DNA from 2 places in the Paraburkholderia sp. J67 genome. Region 1 is predicted to be linked to the other one. Evidence: predicted binding sites of a transcription regulator. Region 1 holds the regulator's gene; the other holds the start of a gene.

Region 1 (7,760 bases):
TGTTGATCTGGGCAAGCTGCGAGGTCATCTGCGAGCTGTCCATCGGGTCGGTCGGATCCTGGTTCTGCAGCTGCGCGACGAGCAGTTGCAGGAAGGTCTGCTGCAGATCGCTGCCGCTCGTGCCGCTGGTCGACGATGACGACGAGGTCGACGAAGAGCTCGACGACGTGCCGTTCATGGTGTCGAGCAGAGTCTGCGACACGGTGGTGGTGCTGCCGCCGATAGTAGTGCTGCTGGAGGTCAACGCGTTCTCCTCGGATATGCTGGTCTGTTGCTGGGTAGCGTGTGGTGTATTCCCGTCCTGCGCCGGCTTTACGTACCGATCGTCAGGGTCTTGAGCATCAACGTCTTGGCGGTGTTCAGCGTCTCGATGTTGGCCTGATACGAGCGCGACGCCGAAATCATGTTCACCATTTCCTGCACCGGATCGACGTTCGGCATGCTCACGTAGCCGTCCGCGTTGGCGGCGGGATTGTCCGGGTCATACGTCTGCTTCATCGGCGTCGGATCGTCGATCACACCCGTCACCTTCACGCCGCCCACCTGCTGGCCGGACGCGCTGCGCGCGCCGCCGAGCGGGTTGACCGCGAACACGACCTGCTTGGCCTTGTAGGGCTGGCCGTCGGGGCCGGTCGTACTGTCGGCGTTCGCGAGATTGGACGCCGTCACGTTCAGACGTTGCGATTCCGCCGACATGGCGGAGCCTGCAACGCTGAAAATATTCATGAGGGATGGCATGGTTTCGTTGACCTCGGGTCGGTGCGTCTTGCTGCTGGCCTAAACGTTTGCTGCGTCGTTTGCTGTCTTGTGCGCGGTGCCGATGCTTAGCTCGAACCCGACTGGATCGCCGAGAGCATCGTCTTGATCTGGCTCGACACCACGGTCATGCCCGACTCGAAGTGCAGCGCGTTATCGGCGAACTGCACGCGCTCGGTGTCGAGATCGACCGTGTTGCCGTCGAGTGCGGGCTGCGTCGGGATGCGGTACATCACCGGGCTCGAATAGGTGTCGGCCGGGCCGCCGGTCGGGATCAGCTTCGCGTTGCCCGCGAGGTGCCCCGCTTCCGTGGTGGCCATCGACATGCCGCTCGTCACGCCCGCGGGCTGCGCGAGCGCGAGCGGCTGGAAGTTGCCGGTGCTCGTGGGCGCGAGGCCGCTGGGCGTCGTCGCGCCAGCCTGCCTGAGCGCGCCCGCCAGCGACGACGAGAAGTCGACGTCGCGCGCCTGGTAGCCTGGCGTGTCGGCGTTCGCGATGTTCGAGGACAGCAGCGCCTGGCGCGTCGCGCGCACATCGAGCGCTTCGCGGCCAAAGGCGAATTCGGCGTCGAGTTTGTCCAGCATCGGGCGTTCTCCGTTACACGAAATGAAAGGCTGCGTCGGCGCATTCATCGCGCATCCGTTTTCACGGACCGAGCGCGCAGGCCTTTTCGCATGGAGAGGAATGTTAGGCGGGGGAGGCAAGAACCAATCGGACGAATAGCCGGTAACTCGCCCCTCTATTCAACGCTAGGGCGCGGGGTGCGCCCCCTAGAATGCGAAGCGTGTCAATGCAATAGAGGGAGAACGACCATGCCGCAGACTGCCTACCTCCGCGCGCGCCGCGCGGCAGCGCCCAGGCTCGCGCTCGGCCGTTCGGTCGGCTCCTGGGTCAGCTCTTTGGTCGCTATGCCGGTGCTACGCGGCGCCGTTGGCGCGCTGCTGGGCGCCCTGGTGGCCGCTGCTGGCCTGGGCGTGAGCGCCACGGCCAGCGCCCAGAGCGATGCGGCGAGCCAGCAGATTTATATCGCCGGCCCCGGCGACCGCGCCGGCGAAGATGCCGCGAAGATGAGCGCCATGCTCGCGCAACCGTCAAAGAACACGGCAGCTGCCAACGCGAATGCTTACGCCGCGAAGGCCGCCCTGCTCGCGCCTCGTGCGAGCGCGGCCAACACCGAAAATAATCCGCCAGCCCAGGCCGGGATGATCTCGATTCCGGGCCCAGGCGAGCGCGGCACGGCAGCCGCCCAGAACGCGGCCGCCAACGACGCGCCTCAGATCGTGACGATTGCCGCGCCAGGCGAGAACGTAGCCGTGAATCGTGGCGGCAATGTCGGTGGCAACATCGGTGGCAACGTCAACCGGAACGCGGGCGGGTTCCAGCGCGTGAGCGTTGCCGCGCCCTCGCGCGCGGTGGCGCCCGTTGTCGTGCAAAGCGCCGCCGCCTACGGGCAGGCCGCGCAGGCGGTGCAAGCCGCACAGATCCCGGTGCCGCCCGGCCAGGAAGACGGCGAACGCATCCGCGCCACCGCCCTCGCCTTTTTGCAGCAGCAATCGGCCGGTCTGCCGGGCAAGGTCGAGGTCAGCGTCGCGAAGGTGTTTCCGCGCGGCCTCGCGGCCTGCGATGCGCTCGAACCGTTCATGCCGCCCGGCGCGCGCAGCTACGGCCGCACCACCGTGGGCGTGCGCTGCGTGGGCGCGAAACCGTGGACGCTTTATGTGATCGGCCGCGTGAGCGTCGGCATCACCTACTACGTGGCGGCGCGCCAGATCAATCCCGGCGAAGCCCTGTCCGCCGCCGACTACGTCCCGCGCGACGGCGATCTCGCCGCCCTGCCGCAGACCATCATCACCGATCCGACCCAGGCCAACGGCGCCATCGCGCTCATGCGCATCACGTCGGGCCTGCCGCTGCGCTCCGACATGCTGCGCAGCGCCGCGTCGGTGGTGATCGGCCAGACGGTGAAGGTGATCGCCGTCGGCACGAATTTCACGATTTCCGCGGAAGGCAGCGTGCTCAACAACGCCGCGCCCGGTCAGCTGGTGCGGGTGCGCACCGCGAACGGACAGATCATCAGCGGCGTCGTGAAAGATGCCGCGACCGTGCAGGTGCAGATTTAGGGTCGTTTCATGCCTGGTTTATGCTTCGCTCCGTAGGCCGATTCGCTGCCCGAACCCCTTGGGTCGAGCCCGAAAACGCTCAGGATGGCTATGTGCGGCAGCACACGTAACATCGTGTAACGGCGGGATTTTCGGCTAAAGTTCGCGCCGCCCCATGCCGTTATCAAGGCCATACGGATCAGGAAGACCAATCGTGAAAATCGACACCTCCACCCGCAATGACGCGCTTTCGCTGCAGGATGGCGTGGCGCGCGCGCAGCAAGGCGACACCGCAAGCACCGCGACTGACGCTGGCACGGCGTCTGGCGCGACGACCGCGACCGCCCCGGGCGCAAGCTCGGACGCCAACGTGAGCCTTTCCTCGCTTTCTTCCTCGCTGCGCTCGCTCGCGGCGAGTGGCTCTGCCGACGTCGACATGAACCACGTTCAGTCGATCAAGGACGCCATCAAAAACGGCACGCTTCAGATCGACACCGGCAAGATCGCCGATGGCATTCTGGAAACGGCGCGCGGCCTGGTCAAGCCGGCGACGGGCGGCCAGACAGCGGACGGATCCGCATAACCCGCTTTAACGGTGGTACCCGATGAAAGACGCCCTGCTCGCCACATTGATCGACGAACACGCTGCGGTCGAGGCCTTCGCCTCGCTGCTCGCCTTCGAGGAGAAGGCGCTGACGTCGGCTGACGGCATCGAAGCCCTGCCGCAGATCGTCGAGCAGAAAACGACGCTCACGCAGCGCCTCGCCGGCCTCGAAAAGGCACGCGACGCGCAACTGGCCGGGCTCGGTCTGCCGGGCGGACGCAAGGGTATCGAGTTGGCCTGCGACGGCGATGCGCGGCTGACGGGCCAATGGGCGCTCCTCAAGGGGTCGACCGAGCGGGCGCGACGCCAGAATCTCACCATCGGCATGATGATCCGCACGCGCATGGAACATAACCGCCGGGCGCTGGCGATCCTGCGCGGCGAAACCAATAGCGCCGCGACGATGCTGTACGGCCCCGACGGACGCCTGCCGGCGTTTGGGCTGTGAAGACGATTTGATGGGTTGGGCGTGCGGTTCTGTAGAGCCGCGCGAAAGACGGAAAAGCCGGAGCGTGTGCTTCGGCTTTTTGTTTTTTGGGGGGCGGTTGTGTGCACCGCGCACCCGCCAACAAAAAAAGCCGAAGCGCTCACGCACCCCGGCTTCCCCCTCCCTGCTGGCGCCGACATGGCGGCGCCTTGATTGTCAGTTCTCCGTGCCCGCCCACGCCATCTCGCGCAGACGCGTGCGCAAACGCGCCACCGCCTGGCTGTGCAACTGGCACACGCGCGACTCGCTCACTTCCATCACCGCGCCGATTTCGCGCAGATTCATGCCGCGCTCGTAGTAGAGCGACATGAGCAGTTTTTCGCGCTCGGGCAAGCGCTCGATCGCTTCGACGAGCGCGCCGCGCAGGCTGTCGTCGAGCAGCGCCGAAAGCGGGTCCGAGTGATCGACGCAGTAGCGGTCGAGGAACGGTTCGTCGTCGGCGGAACGGTCGAAGTCTTCGTAGTAGATCAGCTGGCTGCCATGCAGGTCTTGCAGCATCGACTGGTACTCGTCGAGCGGCATGTCCAGATGGCTCGCGATCTCGGTTTCGCTCGCCGCGCGGCCAAGCCGCTGCTCGACCTTGTGCACGGCGCTCTCCACCTCGCGCGAGGTGCGGCGCAGGCTGCGCGGCAGCCAGTCGTTGCTGCGCAGCTCGTCGAGCATCGCGCCGCGAATGCGCTGGCTCGCGTACGTTTCGAACTGCGCGCCCTGGTCTTCCTTGTACCGGTTCGCGGCGTCGAGCAGGCCAATCATGCCGGCCTGGATCAAGTCGTCCAGATCCACGCTCGCGGGCATCTTCGCCACGAGTTGCAGACCCAGGCGCCGTACGAGCGGCGCATATTTCGCGAGCACATCGGCCTGCGAAATCTTTCCTTGAGCGTTATACATCGTGCTCTCCTGTCGATCGCCGTTCACGCTTGCGCGCTCACCGCGATCCCATGCAAATAAATAGCGACTACTGTTTCCCTTGCTGCGCCCTGCCCACCCTTGTCAGGCGTGCTGAGGCGTCGGGCGCGGCACGGGCGGGTCCGCCCGCCATCCTGCATGGGCCGACGCAGGCGCGGATGGAACGCCCGTGACGGTCGAAACGAACGATTCCGCGGGGGTTGCGCCGCCCGCCTGGGCGCTCGCGAGCGCCGAGACAGCCGCGGCCGCCACACCGGCGGGCGCCGTCGCCACTGCAGGCCCCGCGGCCGACGATGCAGACTGCGCCGCCCCAGCGTTGCCAACGCTCGCCCCGCCCGTCGCCGCGCAGCTATCCGCCATGACGGCTTCGGCGAAGCTCGTCGAGCGCGCCGCGCTCGTCGCGCGGGCCGACAGCGCCGGGCGCATCGGCCAGTGCGGCAGCTCGGCCGCCACATGGCGGAAGTCGCGCGCGGCGGCCGTCGACGGAAACGCATCGACGATGCAGCGCGACAGTTGCACGGCGCGCTGCATATGCGGTTCCGCCGCCACACAGCCCGCGCTTTCGAGCGACACCGTGAGGTAGCGGCTCGCCACCCCGGCCAGGTTCTCGAACGCGGCCTGGGCGTCGGTCGCGTGCTCGATGTGGTTCGCGAGCACGCGGAACTGACCGATCGCATGCGCGAAATGCAGCCGCTTCATGCAGGCGTAGGCATCGGTGATCGCCTGTGCGGAGACGCGCATCACGATCAGCACGTCATGCGCGTGCATCGCGAGCGGCGAGAGCGCACCTTCGGCGTCGAGCTGCGCGTCGATCAGCACGAAATCGGCGGGCCCCGTCAGCACCTTGTTCAACTGCGCGCTGGTGTACTGCGAGCGGTGTTCGCGCGAGGCCGCCAGCACGCCGAAGCCGAGGGCGTGACGCCCCACCGCTTCGTCGAGTTCCATTTCGCCGCGCATCACCGCTGCGAAGTTGCCTGCGCCGCGCACGCCGCCAAGCAGCCCGCTCACCGAGCGCGGCCCGAGGCATTCGTCGATGACGAGCACGTCTTTGCCGTGGGCAGTCAACGCGGCGGCGAGGTTGATCACGGTCGTGGTGCGGCCCGGCGCGCCGGGGCCGCCCGTCACCGCGATCACCCGCGAACCCTCGCGCGCCAGCAGGCGCCGCAGGCCTTCTGCCTGATCGATCACGAACTTATCCAAACCGGACCTCGGGAGCTTGCGTGTTCGAACGATTCGACAACGCGGACAGCAAAGCGGGAATATCGTCCTCGTGCGGCACGAACGGCGAGCGGTCGCGCGGCACACAGAAGGCGCTGCGAATCAGGAAGCGGCGCGTGGCCACGTACAGGTTCTCGGGCACCTTCTGGCCGGTCGAGACGTAGTGCACCGGCAGCTTGTAGCGCAGGACCGTGTCGAGCGTGCTGCCGAGGTTGGTCGCCTCGTCGAGCTTGGTGAGGATGCAGCCGGTGAGCGGCGATTCGTCCGGGCCGCTCTGGTAGGCCTGCACGACTTCGTTGAGCGTGTCGCCGTGGTTGGTCGCCGAAAGCAGCAAGAGGCGCTGCACCGGGCGGCCCGTGCCGCACAGCATGGCGATCTGGTCGGCCACGGCGCGGTCGCGCTGGCTCATGCCGATCGTGTCGATCAGCACGATGTGCTTGTTCTTGAGTTCGGTGAGCGCGAGTTGCAGATCCGCGCCGTCACGCACCGCGTGCACGGAAACGCCCAGGATCTTGCCGAAGATACGCAGTTGCTCGTGGCCGCCGATACGGTAGCTGTCCGTCGTCAGCAGCGCGACCTTGCTCGCGCCGAAGCGCATCACGCAGCGTGCGGCGAGCTTCGCCGTGGTCGTGGTCTTGCCCACGCCGGTCGGACCCATCAGGGCGAACACGCCGCCGCGCTCCATCAGCGCTTCTTCGTCCTCCAGCACCGGCAGGTTCGATTCGAGCACCGACTGCAGCCATTCCATGCCGGCTTCTTCGGTTTCCACGTTGGGCAGGCGGTCGATCATCATCTTGACGAGCTGCGCCGAGAAACCGGCCGCGAAGAGCTGCTTGGTCAGCGCGCCCTGGATCGGGTTGCGGCGCTGGCGCTCGCCCCACAGAAGGCCCGCGAACTGCTCTTCCATCATGCCGCGCATGGAGGCGAGCTCGTTCATCACGGTCTCGTTGACGACCTGCTCGATGCGCGAGCGAATCGCTTCGCTCACCGTCTGAGCCGTGCTCTGTGCCGCTGCGCCCGTTGCTGCGTCGACACCGGGTGCGGGGCCGGCTGCGTCGGCGCTCTGACCGATGCTGCGGGCGGCGCGGCGGGCGGCCGCGTGAGCGGCTTCGAGCGCCCATTGCGGCTGGCTCGCCTCCACATCGGCGGGAAGCACCGGGTCAGCGGTCACGCCGAGACCCTTGGCCATCGCAGCGGAGGGCGTCATGCCCGACGGGCGGGTGTTGTCCTGCTGGTTCGCGATACGGCGCGCGTGGTCGATCAGCCAGGGATTCGATTCGGCCATCGTGCGCTGCGCGCCTGCGCTGAGCGGCTGCGCGGCGGCGGCCTGTTCGAGCAGCGCGGCGGCTTCGCGCGCGGCGTTCGGATTGGCCGCCTGGCGGCCTGCGGCGTTAGCGCCAAACGGTGTGCTGAAGGGGTTGCCGAACGACGACGCGGCATTGCCTGCCTGCGCGGCCATGCTCTGCGCGGTCGGCGGCATCGTCGATTGCTGTGCGCCCTGGCCCGCAGCGGCGCGCGAGGCGGCGAACGGCTGCGCCGAGGAGGCGTTCAGTGCATCGGCGGCGGACTTCGATGACTTCGATTGCGCCGGTTGCGCGAGCGAGACGGTGATGTCGTCGTCGGCGTGATCGGCATCATCGCTGTCGCCCTGCGCGTCGGCACCTGCGGCGCCCGGCTCCACGCCCACTTC
Region 2 (7,760 bases), on a different contig from region 1:
CGGCGCGCGTGCCGTCGACGAAGGCTGGCGCTATCGCGTGATGTACGTGCCGGTGGACTATTTGCAGGCGCTCGCGGGCGAAATCGCGGGCTGCCCGCAGCCGCTGCCGTGGTTCGACGCCGAGGTGATCCGCGATCTCGATCTGGCGCGCCGCCTCTCCCGCGCACATCAGCTGATGGAAACGGCCACCGACCGCTCGCGCAGGCAAGCGAGCGGCGCGCAAACCCACCCGACACCCGCGTCTAGCGACTTGCTCACGGCCGAAGACGCCCTGATCGACGCCCTGTCGACGCTTCTCACCCGTCATGCCCGCACCCGTGCGGCACCACTCGCCACCGCGCCGAATGAGCCGCGCGTCGAGTCCATGAAAGCCCTGCTCGCCGCCGATCTCGCCACGCCACTGCGTGTGGCCGATCTCGCGCAGGCCGTCGGCCTTTCGCCGTTCCACGCGACGCGCCTCTTTACCCAGTCCACCGGCCTGCCGCCGCATGCGTGGCGCACGCAGTTGCGCCTGCAACGCGCGCTCGCACCCTTGCGCGCGGGTGCCGCAGTGGCCGATGTGGCCGCCGCTCAGGGCTTTACCGACCAGAGCCACTTCACACGGCACTTTCGCCGCATGTTCGGCGTACCGCCGGGACGCTGGCAGACGGCCTGAACCTCACCGCAAGATCGTACAAGCCACGCGCGCGGCCGCTCGCTATGCTGGATTTCCGTATGAGGAGACCAGCTTGACCACGCATCCCCACCGTTTCAAGGAATTCGTCGCGGGCGCGCGCGACACCCTGCCGATGATGGTCGGCGCCGCGCCCTTCGGCATGATTTTCGGCACGCTCGTCGCCACCGGGCCGCTTGCGCTCTGGCACGGCCAGTTGATGTCGCTCGCCGTGTTCGCAGGTTCTGCGCAGTTCATCGCGCTCGGGCTGATCGCCTCGCACGCGAGCTTCGCCGTGATCTGGGCGACCACACTCATCGTCAATCTGCGTCACGTGCTCTATAGCGCGACGCTCGCGCCCTATGTCTCGCATCTGCCGCTGCGCTGGCGCCTCGCGCTCGGCGGCCTGCTCACCGACGAGGTGTTCGCCGTCGCCTGGGCTTACTTCCGCCGTCACGCGCCCGGCGACGTGTCGCCGTGGCACTTCCTCGGCTCGGGCCTCTCGATGTACCTGAACTGGCAGCTCTGGACGGCGCTCGGCCTGCTGTTCGGCGCGGCGTTTCCGGGGCTCCAGTCGCTCGGTCTCGACTTCGCGATGGTCGCCACCTTCATCGCCATCGTCGTTCCGCAGCTCGTTGCCGTGCGCTATCTGGCCGCCGCCCTCACGGCGGGCGCGCTTGCCTTCTTCTGGCAGGGCTGGCCGTACAAGCTCGGGCTGCTTGGCGCGGTGCTCGTGGGTGTGGCCGTCGGTGTCGCACTGTCACGGCCGCGCAAGCCACTCGATGCAGACGATGCCCCCGCTGAACGCAGCGAGGCCAACGCAAGCGCCACGCCCCCGGACAGGCCTCGCCAGCCTCGCCAGAATCAACTCGATCAACACGCCATCGCCGCAGGCCGCCAATGAACAACGCGACAAGCAACGCCATGAACTACGTCGTCCTGATTCTCGGCATGGCCCTCATCACCTGGGTCGTACGCACCGCCGTCTTCGTGCTGGGCGAGCGTCTCGTGTTCCCGCCGCTCGTGCGCACGGCGCTCGGCTTCGTGCCGGTCACGGTGCTCACGGCGATCATCGTGCCGATGGCCGTCTCGCCACATGGCCAGAATGCCGAGCTGACGTGGCGCAATCCGCAGCTCGTCGGCGCGCTCGCGGCCATTGGCGTGAGCGCACTCACGAAGCGGCCGCTCCTCACCATCGCCGTCGGGTTGGGTGCGTTCTTTTTCTGGCAGGGCGTGGTGCTGCGCTGAGCGCCGGGCGCCCCGCCTGCGGGCACTTTCGAGCGGGTCCTCGGCCCGCCAGGCTCAAGTTTCGCCCCCATGCGCCGTTAAACCGTCGAGGCCTGCTTTGGCGCCATCGGGCCAAGCGAAGCCAGGCACCGCCAGGAATACACCGGGGCAACCACAATGGGGCACATCACCCTCAATCTCAAGGAAGAAACGCTTGCGTCGCTGCGCAAGGATTTCGACGCGTTTTTGCGCGTCTCGCTCAAGCTCGACCCGCAGTTTCTGACGCCGTCGTTTGAGGACTTCCTGCGCGCGAAACTGCTGGACAACATGACGCCGCTCACCGAGCAGGCCGTGCAACGTCTCTTGCAGGGCGGCCAGTACGCGTGGGCCAAGCGCACGCTCGACAAGGAGTTTCCGGAAGTCGTTTCGATGCTGATGCGCCATGCCGGCGAGTTCGGCTTCGGCTTTGCTGCGCGCTCCGAATGGACGCCCGAGGAGCTGGCGAAGCAATGCCGCGAATGGGCTGCCGCGATCGTGCACGAGGCGCAGGGCGAAGAAACGCTGATCGACCCGCTCGCCGCGCAGATCAAGTCGGGCGTGCAGGACATCCAGGCGCTGGAGGAAAAGATGCAGACGCCCTCCTGGCGTCTCGCGGAGTCGCTGCGACAGCGCGTCTACGAAGCGAAGATCGGCTGCGAACAGGCGACCGGCAGTCTCGCGCGCGAGCGTCTGGGCGAGCTGCGCGGCCTGTTGCGCATGGGCATCACGCACGGCACGTTCCAGAAGCAGGAAGCGCAGCAGATCATGGAATATCTGCGTCTGCTGAAGCCGGAAATCTTCGTCGAGGAACCCGACGACGTATTCACGCGCCTCGCCGCGTGGCTGCGCAACTTCTTCGTGCCGCCGCCGCGAAACCAGACGCGCTGAGCGTCGGCGCATCATCGAAGCCCCAGGCGCGGCCTGCCCCGGCCGCGCCGCGTCTTGCTTGTCTTGGGCGGCGCCCGCCTACTCCCACATCTTGCGCAGCTTCGCGCCGATCTCGACCTTCGCTTTTGCCGCGGCGGCCAGCCCCGCGGCGCTCGGCGCGCTGATCACGGGCGGGGGCGGCCAGGCGCACGATTCGAACAGCGGCAGCATCTGCGCGCCGATAAAGCGCGTACGCGACGCCCACACGTGGCGATCGCCCGACGCCACCTGGTTGTGCACATAAAAGCGCTGCGGCACGACGATGTGCAGATCCTCTTTCGCGCGCGTCATCGCCACGTAGAGCAGGCGGCGCTCCTCCTCCAGTTCCTCGTCGCTGCCCGCGCCCAGATCGGACGGAATGCAGCCATCCACACCGTTGAGCACGAACACGTTGCGCCACTCCTGGCCTTTGGCCGAGTGGATCGTCGAGAGAATCAGGTAGTCCTCGTCGAGCAGCGGATCGGCCGATTCAGCGCTGGTCGCGTCGGGCGGATCGAGTGTGAGTTCGGTCAGGAAGCGCTCGCGCGAAGCATAGGTGCTCGCGATGCTCTCCATCTGCAGAAGATCGGCCAGACGCACCTGAGCGTCTTCGTGATTGCGCTTCAGATGCGGCTCGTACCAGCGCCGCACCCGCTCGAATTCGCCAGGCCAGGGCGTGGCGCGCGCGCCGAGCGTGTCGATGAGCGAAGTGAACGCAGGCCAGTCCTCGGCCGCGCGCGGCGGCGGCGCGAAGGCGGCGAGCGCCTGGGCGGCGCGGTAAGCCCCCGTGCACGCTGCAACCTGATCGAGCAGCCGCGCGGCCGTGGCCGGCCCGACGCCGGGCATCAGTTGCGTCACGCGAAAGCCCGCCACGCGGTCGAGCGGATTCTCCGCCCAGCGCAGCACCGCCAGCACGTCCTTGACGTGCGCGGCGTCCAGAAAACGCAGCCCGCCGAACTTCACGAACGGGATGTTGCGACGCGCGAGTTCGATTTCGAGCGTCGCACTGTGGTGCGCGGCGCGAAACAGCACGGCCTGCTGCTTGAGCCTCATGCCGCCCTCGCGCGCTTCGAGAATCTGCTCGACCACGTAGCGCGCCTGGGTAGCTTCATCGGCGACGGTAACGAGACGCGGACGCTGCTGCGAGGCGCGGTCGGTCCAGAGGTTCTTGGTGTAGCGCTCGGTGGCGGCATCCATCACCGCGTTCGACGCGGCGAGGATCGGTTCGGTCGAGCGGTAGTTGCGTTCGAGCGTCACCTGTCGCGCGGGCGGATCGAAATGCGCGGGGAAATCGAGGATGTTGCGCACCGTTGCGCCACGAAACGCGTAGATCGACTGGGCATCGTCGCCGACCACGGTGAGGCCGCGGCCATCGGGCTTGAGCGCGAGCAGGATCGACGCTTGCAGGCGGTTGGTGTCCTGATACTCGTCCACCAGAATGTGATCGAAGCGTGCGGCGAGATCGGCGGCGATAGCCGGTTCTGCCGCCATATGCGCCCAATATAGCAACAGATCGTCGTAATCGAGGACGTTCTGCTTCTGCTTGGCCTCGGTATACGCCGCGAACAAGGCACGCAGTTGCGGCTCCCATTCGAGACACCAGGAGAACGAGCGCGCAAGCACGTTCGCGAGCGAGTCGCCGGTGTTGACGACGCGCGAGTAGATCGCCAGACACGTCGATTTAGCGGGAAATCGCTTCTCTTTCGCCGACAATCCTAACTCATGACGCACCAAGTTCATGAGATCGGCGGAATCTTCGCGGTCGTTGATCGTGAACGCTGGCGAAAGGCCGATTTGCTCCGCGTATTCGCGCAACAACCGCGCGCCAACGCCGTGAAACGTGCCTGCCCAGGTGAGCCCTTGCGAGAGCGTGGCGGCAGCGCCCGACACGCCCGCTGCGATGCGCGAGACGCGCCGGGTCATCTCCTGCGCCGCACGGCGCGAGAACGTTAGCAGCAAGATGCGATGTGGATCGGCGCCATTGACGACCAGATGCGCGACGCGATGCGCCAGCGTATTCGTCTTGCCTGACCCCGCCCCGGCGATCACGAGCAGCGGCTCGGGCAGTACGGCACCCGGCGCGAAGGCCTGCGGGCCGCCGTGCTCGACTGCGGCGCGCTGGGCGTCGTTAAGCTTCGCGAGGTAGGCTGCCACGTCGGGCAACCCCGTTTCGGCGCGGGAGGAATCGGCGAGAGAGACGGTGGACACGGCAGCAGATGACAAGAGATGGAAGCGCGTCTTATACGAGACGCGGCGACGCATACTGTATATCCATACACCTCACCCCGGCAAGCGTCGATCTTGCCGTGATCTGGCGATATTTATATGCGAACGTCGCGATCAGCCCCTGAACATCGTACCCATGTAAAAACGGCGACGCCCGTTTCCGGGCGCCGCCGCTTCAAGCAGTCGAAAAAAACGAGCCTTACGGCTGGGCCGTACCGCCCTGTTGCTGGGCGCCCGCCTGCTGGGCCGACTGGCCGTTCATCTGATCCTTCATTTCCGAATCATTGGCCTGACGATCGGCCTTGTGGTTGATCTTCGCGTCCTTGACCTGCGACTTGTACTGCGACTTGGCTTGCTTCTTCGCGTCGCTGTACTCGGCATTGGCCGACTTCTTGGCGCTGCGGTATTCCGCGTTGGCCTGCGCGTTGGCACTACGCTTTTGCACCAGCGGATCATTCGATTGCGGCGCGGTCAGGTTCTGCGGGGCGGGCGCGGGTTGCGCGATGCCGTTGGCAGCCGGTGCCTGGCTGGGTGCGGCAGACGGTGCTTCGACACCTGCTTGCGCCGCGGTCTGGGCGAAGGCGCTCTGCGCAAAGACGGCAGCAGTGGCGATAGCAGTAGCGGTAAGCAGCTTGCGAATCTGGGTCATGGCATATCCTCTTTGCAGTAGTTCCAGTGACCGGTCCGCAATGGGCGTGCCCATGCGGCGCGGTCTTGCTCGATAAAGCCGCTGCCTCACGTGATGCTGGTGTGAGGCAGCGTTCCCGGCTGGGGTGAATCCATTTTTGTCTGAGGAAGCCTGCCAAGTCCCGCAGCGTTACTCACCGTTTCACTTTCTGACGATTTCATAACATCTGGCCCCGAGATGTATCCACCGCTCGCCAGCGTGGGATCGCTTATGATGCTCACCCTTCGCGCGCCCGCGCGGCGCGCTCCTGATTCCCGATACGCCATGCCCAATCTCGCTTTCACCCTGACCGGCGACTACGTCGAACTCCACAACCTTCTGAAGATCACGGGTCTCGCCGATAGCGGCGGCTCGGCCAAGCAGATCGTCGCCTCGGGCGCCGTCAAGGTGGACGGCGAAGTCGAGCTGCGCAAGACCTGCAAGATCCGCGCGGGTCAATCGGTACTGCTGGGGGATACGCGCATCGCGATCCAGGAGGCGGATTAGCCCGCGCCGGCACGTTCGGCCCCGGTGGCGGCGAAGCGCGGACGAAGCTCTACCGAAACGCTTCCGAAAGCAAATGCACCAGATAAGTGCTTTTTGTCCGAAAGCAGGGTAATCTCGCCATAAGCTTTCAGCCCCGACACGAACGCACACACAGGACACGCGGCGCGATTATTCGCGCCGCGTCTGCTTTCATGACCCGATCCACCGCCCCCACGCGCGCCCACGATGCGCGCCGCGCCATCGCCCCGCCCTCGCTGCGCCGCCACGCCGCCGACACCGCGCGCCTCGCCGCGCCGCTCGCCATCGCCCAGCTTTCGCAGATGGCGATGAGCGTGACCGACACCGTCCTGCTCGGCTCGCTGGGCGCGGGTGCGCTCGCAGCGGGCGGCCTGGGCGCCAATCTGTTCTTCGTCGTGGTGACGGTGTTGCAAGGCGTGCTGACCTCGGTGAGCGTGAGCGTCGCGCAGGCGCGCGGCGCCGACGATCTGCACCGCGTGCCGCACATCTACTGGACCGGTTTCGCGCTCTCGCTGCTGCTGGCCGTGCCCGCGTTCCTCCTGCTGTCGTTCGCCACGCCCGTGCTCGTTGCGCTCGGCGAGCCGTCCGTGCTCGCCCATCAGGTCGGCGAATACGCGGCCGTGCTGCGTTGGGGCGCACCCGCGAGCCTGATTGGCGTCGGGCTGATGCGCGCGTTCCTGCCCGCCATCGGCGCGGCCAGGCGGCTGCTCTGGGTGTCGATTGGCAGCGTGTTCTTCAACGGCTTTCTCAACTACGGACTGATCCACGGCGTCTGGGGTCTGCCGCGCCTGGGCTTTCTCGGCTCGGCAGCGGCGACCACCGTGACCATCTGGCTAACCACGCTCTTGCTGATGGCCCTGCTGCATCTGCGGCCCTCGCACCAGCACTTCGTGGTCGCACGCCGCCCCACCGCGCCGATGATGGGCGAACTGTTCGCGGTCGGCTGGCCTGTGGCGATCACCTACGCGGTCGAGGCGACGCTCTTTCTCGCCACCGGCCTCGTCATGGGCCTGCTCGGTTCGATGCCGCTGGCCGCACACCAGATCGCGCTGAACGTGGCTTCGGTGATGTTCATGGTGCCGCTCTCGATCGGCCAGGCGGCCAACGTACGCGTGGGCTACTGGATCGGCGCGGGCCAGCCGGGCGCGGCGCGCCACGCGGGCTTCGTCGCGCTGGGTCTGGGCGTGGGCTTCATGTCGATGTCGGCGCTCGTGATGGTGCTCGCGCCGCACTGGATCGTCGGCCTGTATTTGCGGCTCGACGACCCTGCCAACGCGCAGACCGTCGCGCTCGCAGCCTCGCTGCTGGGCGTGGCGGCGATCTTCCAGATCGTCGACGGCATGCAGACGGTGGGCTCGGGCTGCCTGCGCGGCCTCAAGGACACGCGCATTCCGATGCTGGCCGCCACGCTCGGCTACTGGGGCATCGGCTTTCCGATCGGCTACGCGCTCGCGTTCCACTTCGGGCTGGGCGCGCTCGGCCTCTGGTGGGGGCTCGCGGCGGGGCTCGCGAGCGTGG

Evidence for each region. Region 1 encodes FliA, which starts transcription of late flagellar genes. Its sites were predicted from a motif close to CTAAAGTTTNNNNNNNNNNNGCCGNTA; they were not measured.
Region 2: U5782_RS23215 (DUF4088 family protein) is a predicted target of FliA. The motif match lies at 1,954-1,980, and genes of this name have one in related genera.

What each region holds. Positions count from the first base shown of each region.
Region 1 is NZ_CAJMZK010000035.1:43,573-51,332, forward strand. It holds gene U5782_RS36655 (flagellar hook assembly protein FlgD) at 1-178, opposite strand, end outside; gene flgC (flagellar basal body rod protein FlgC) at 313-738, opposite strand; gene U5782_RS36665 (flagellar basal body protein) at 825-1,340, opposite strand; gene flgA (flagellar basal body P-ring formation chaperone FlgA) at 1,569-2,876, shown strand; gene flgM (flagellar biosynthesis anti-sigma factor FlgM) at 3,070-3,438, shown strand; gene U5782_RS36680 (flagellar protein FlgN) at 3,461-3,907, shown strand; gene U5782_RS36685 (RNA polymerase sigma factor FliA) at 4,103-4,834, opposite strand; partial or broken gene U5782_RS36690 (MinD/ParA family protein) at 5,270-6,052, opposite strand; gene flhF (flagellar biosynthesis protein FlhF) at 6,045-7,760, opposite strand, start outside.
Region 2 is NZ_CAJMZK010000013.1:130,659-138,418, forward strand. It holds gene U5782_RS23200 (AraC family transcriptional regulator) at 1-655, shown strand, start outside; gene U5782_RS23205 (AzlC family ABC transporter permease) at 789-1,556, shown strand; gene U5782_RS23210 (AzlD domain-containing protein) at 1,577-1,900, shown strand; gene U5782_RS23215 (DUF4088 family protein) at 2,057-2,806, shown strand; gene U5782_RS23220 (ATP-dependent helicase) at 2,885-5,086, opposite strand; gene U5782_RS23225 (hypothetical protein) at 5,250-5,699, opposite strand; gene U5782_RS23230 (RNA-binding S4 domain-containing protein) at 6,003-6,224, shown strand; gene U5782_RS23235 (MATE family efflux transporter) at 6,416-7,760, shown strand, end outside.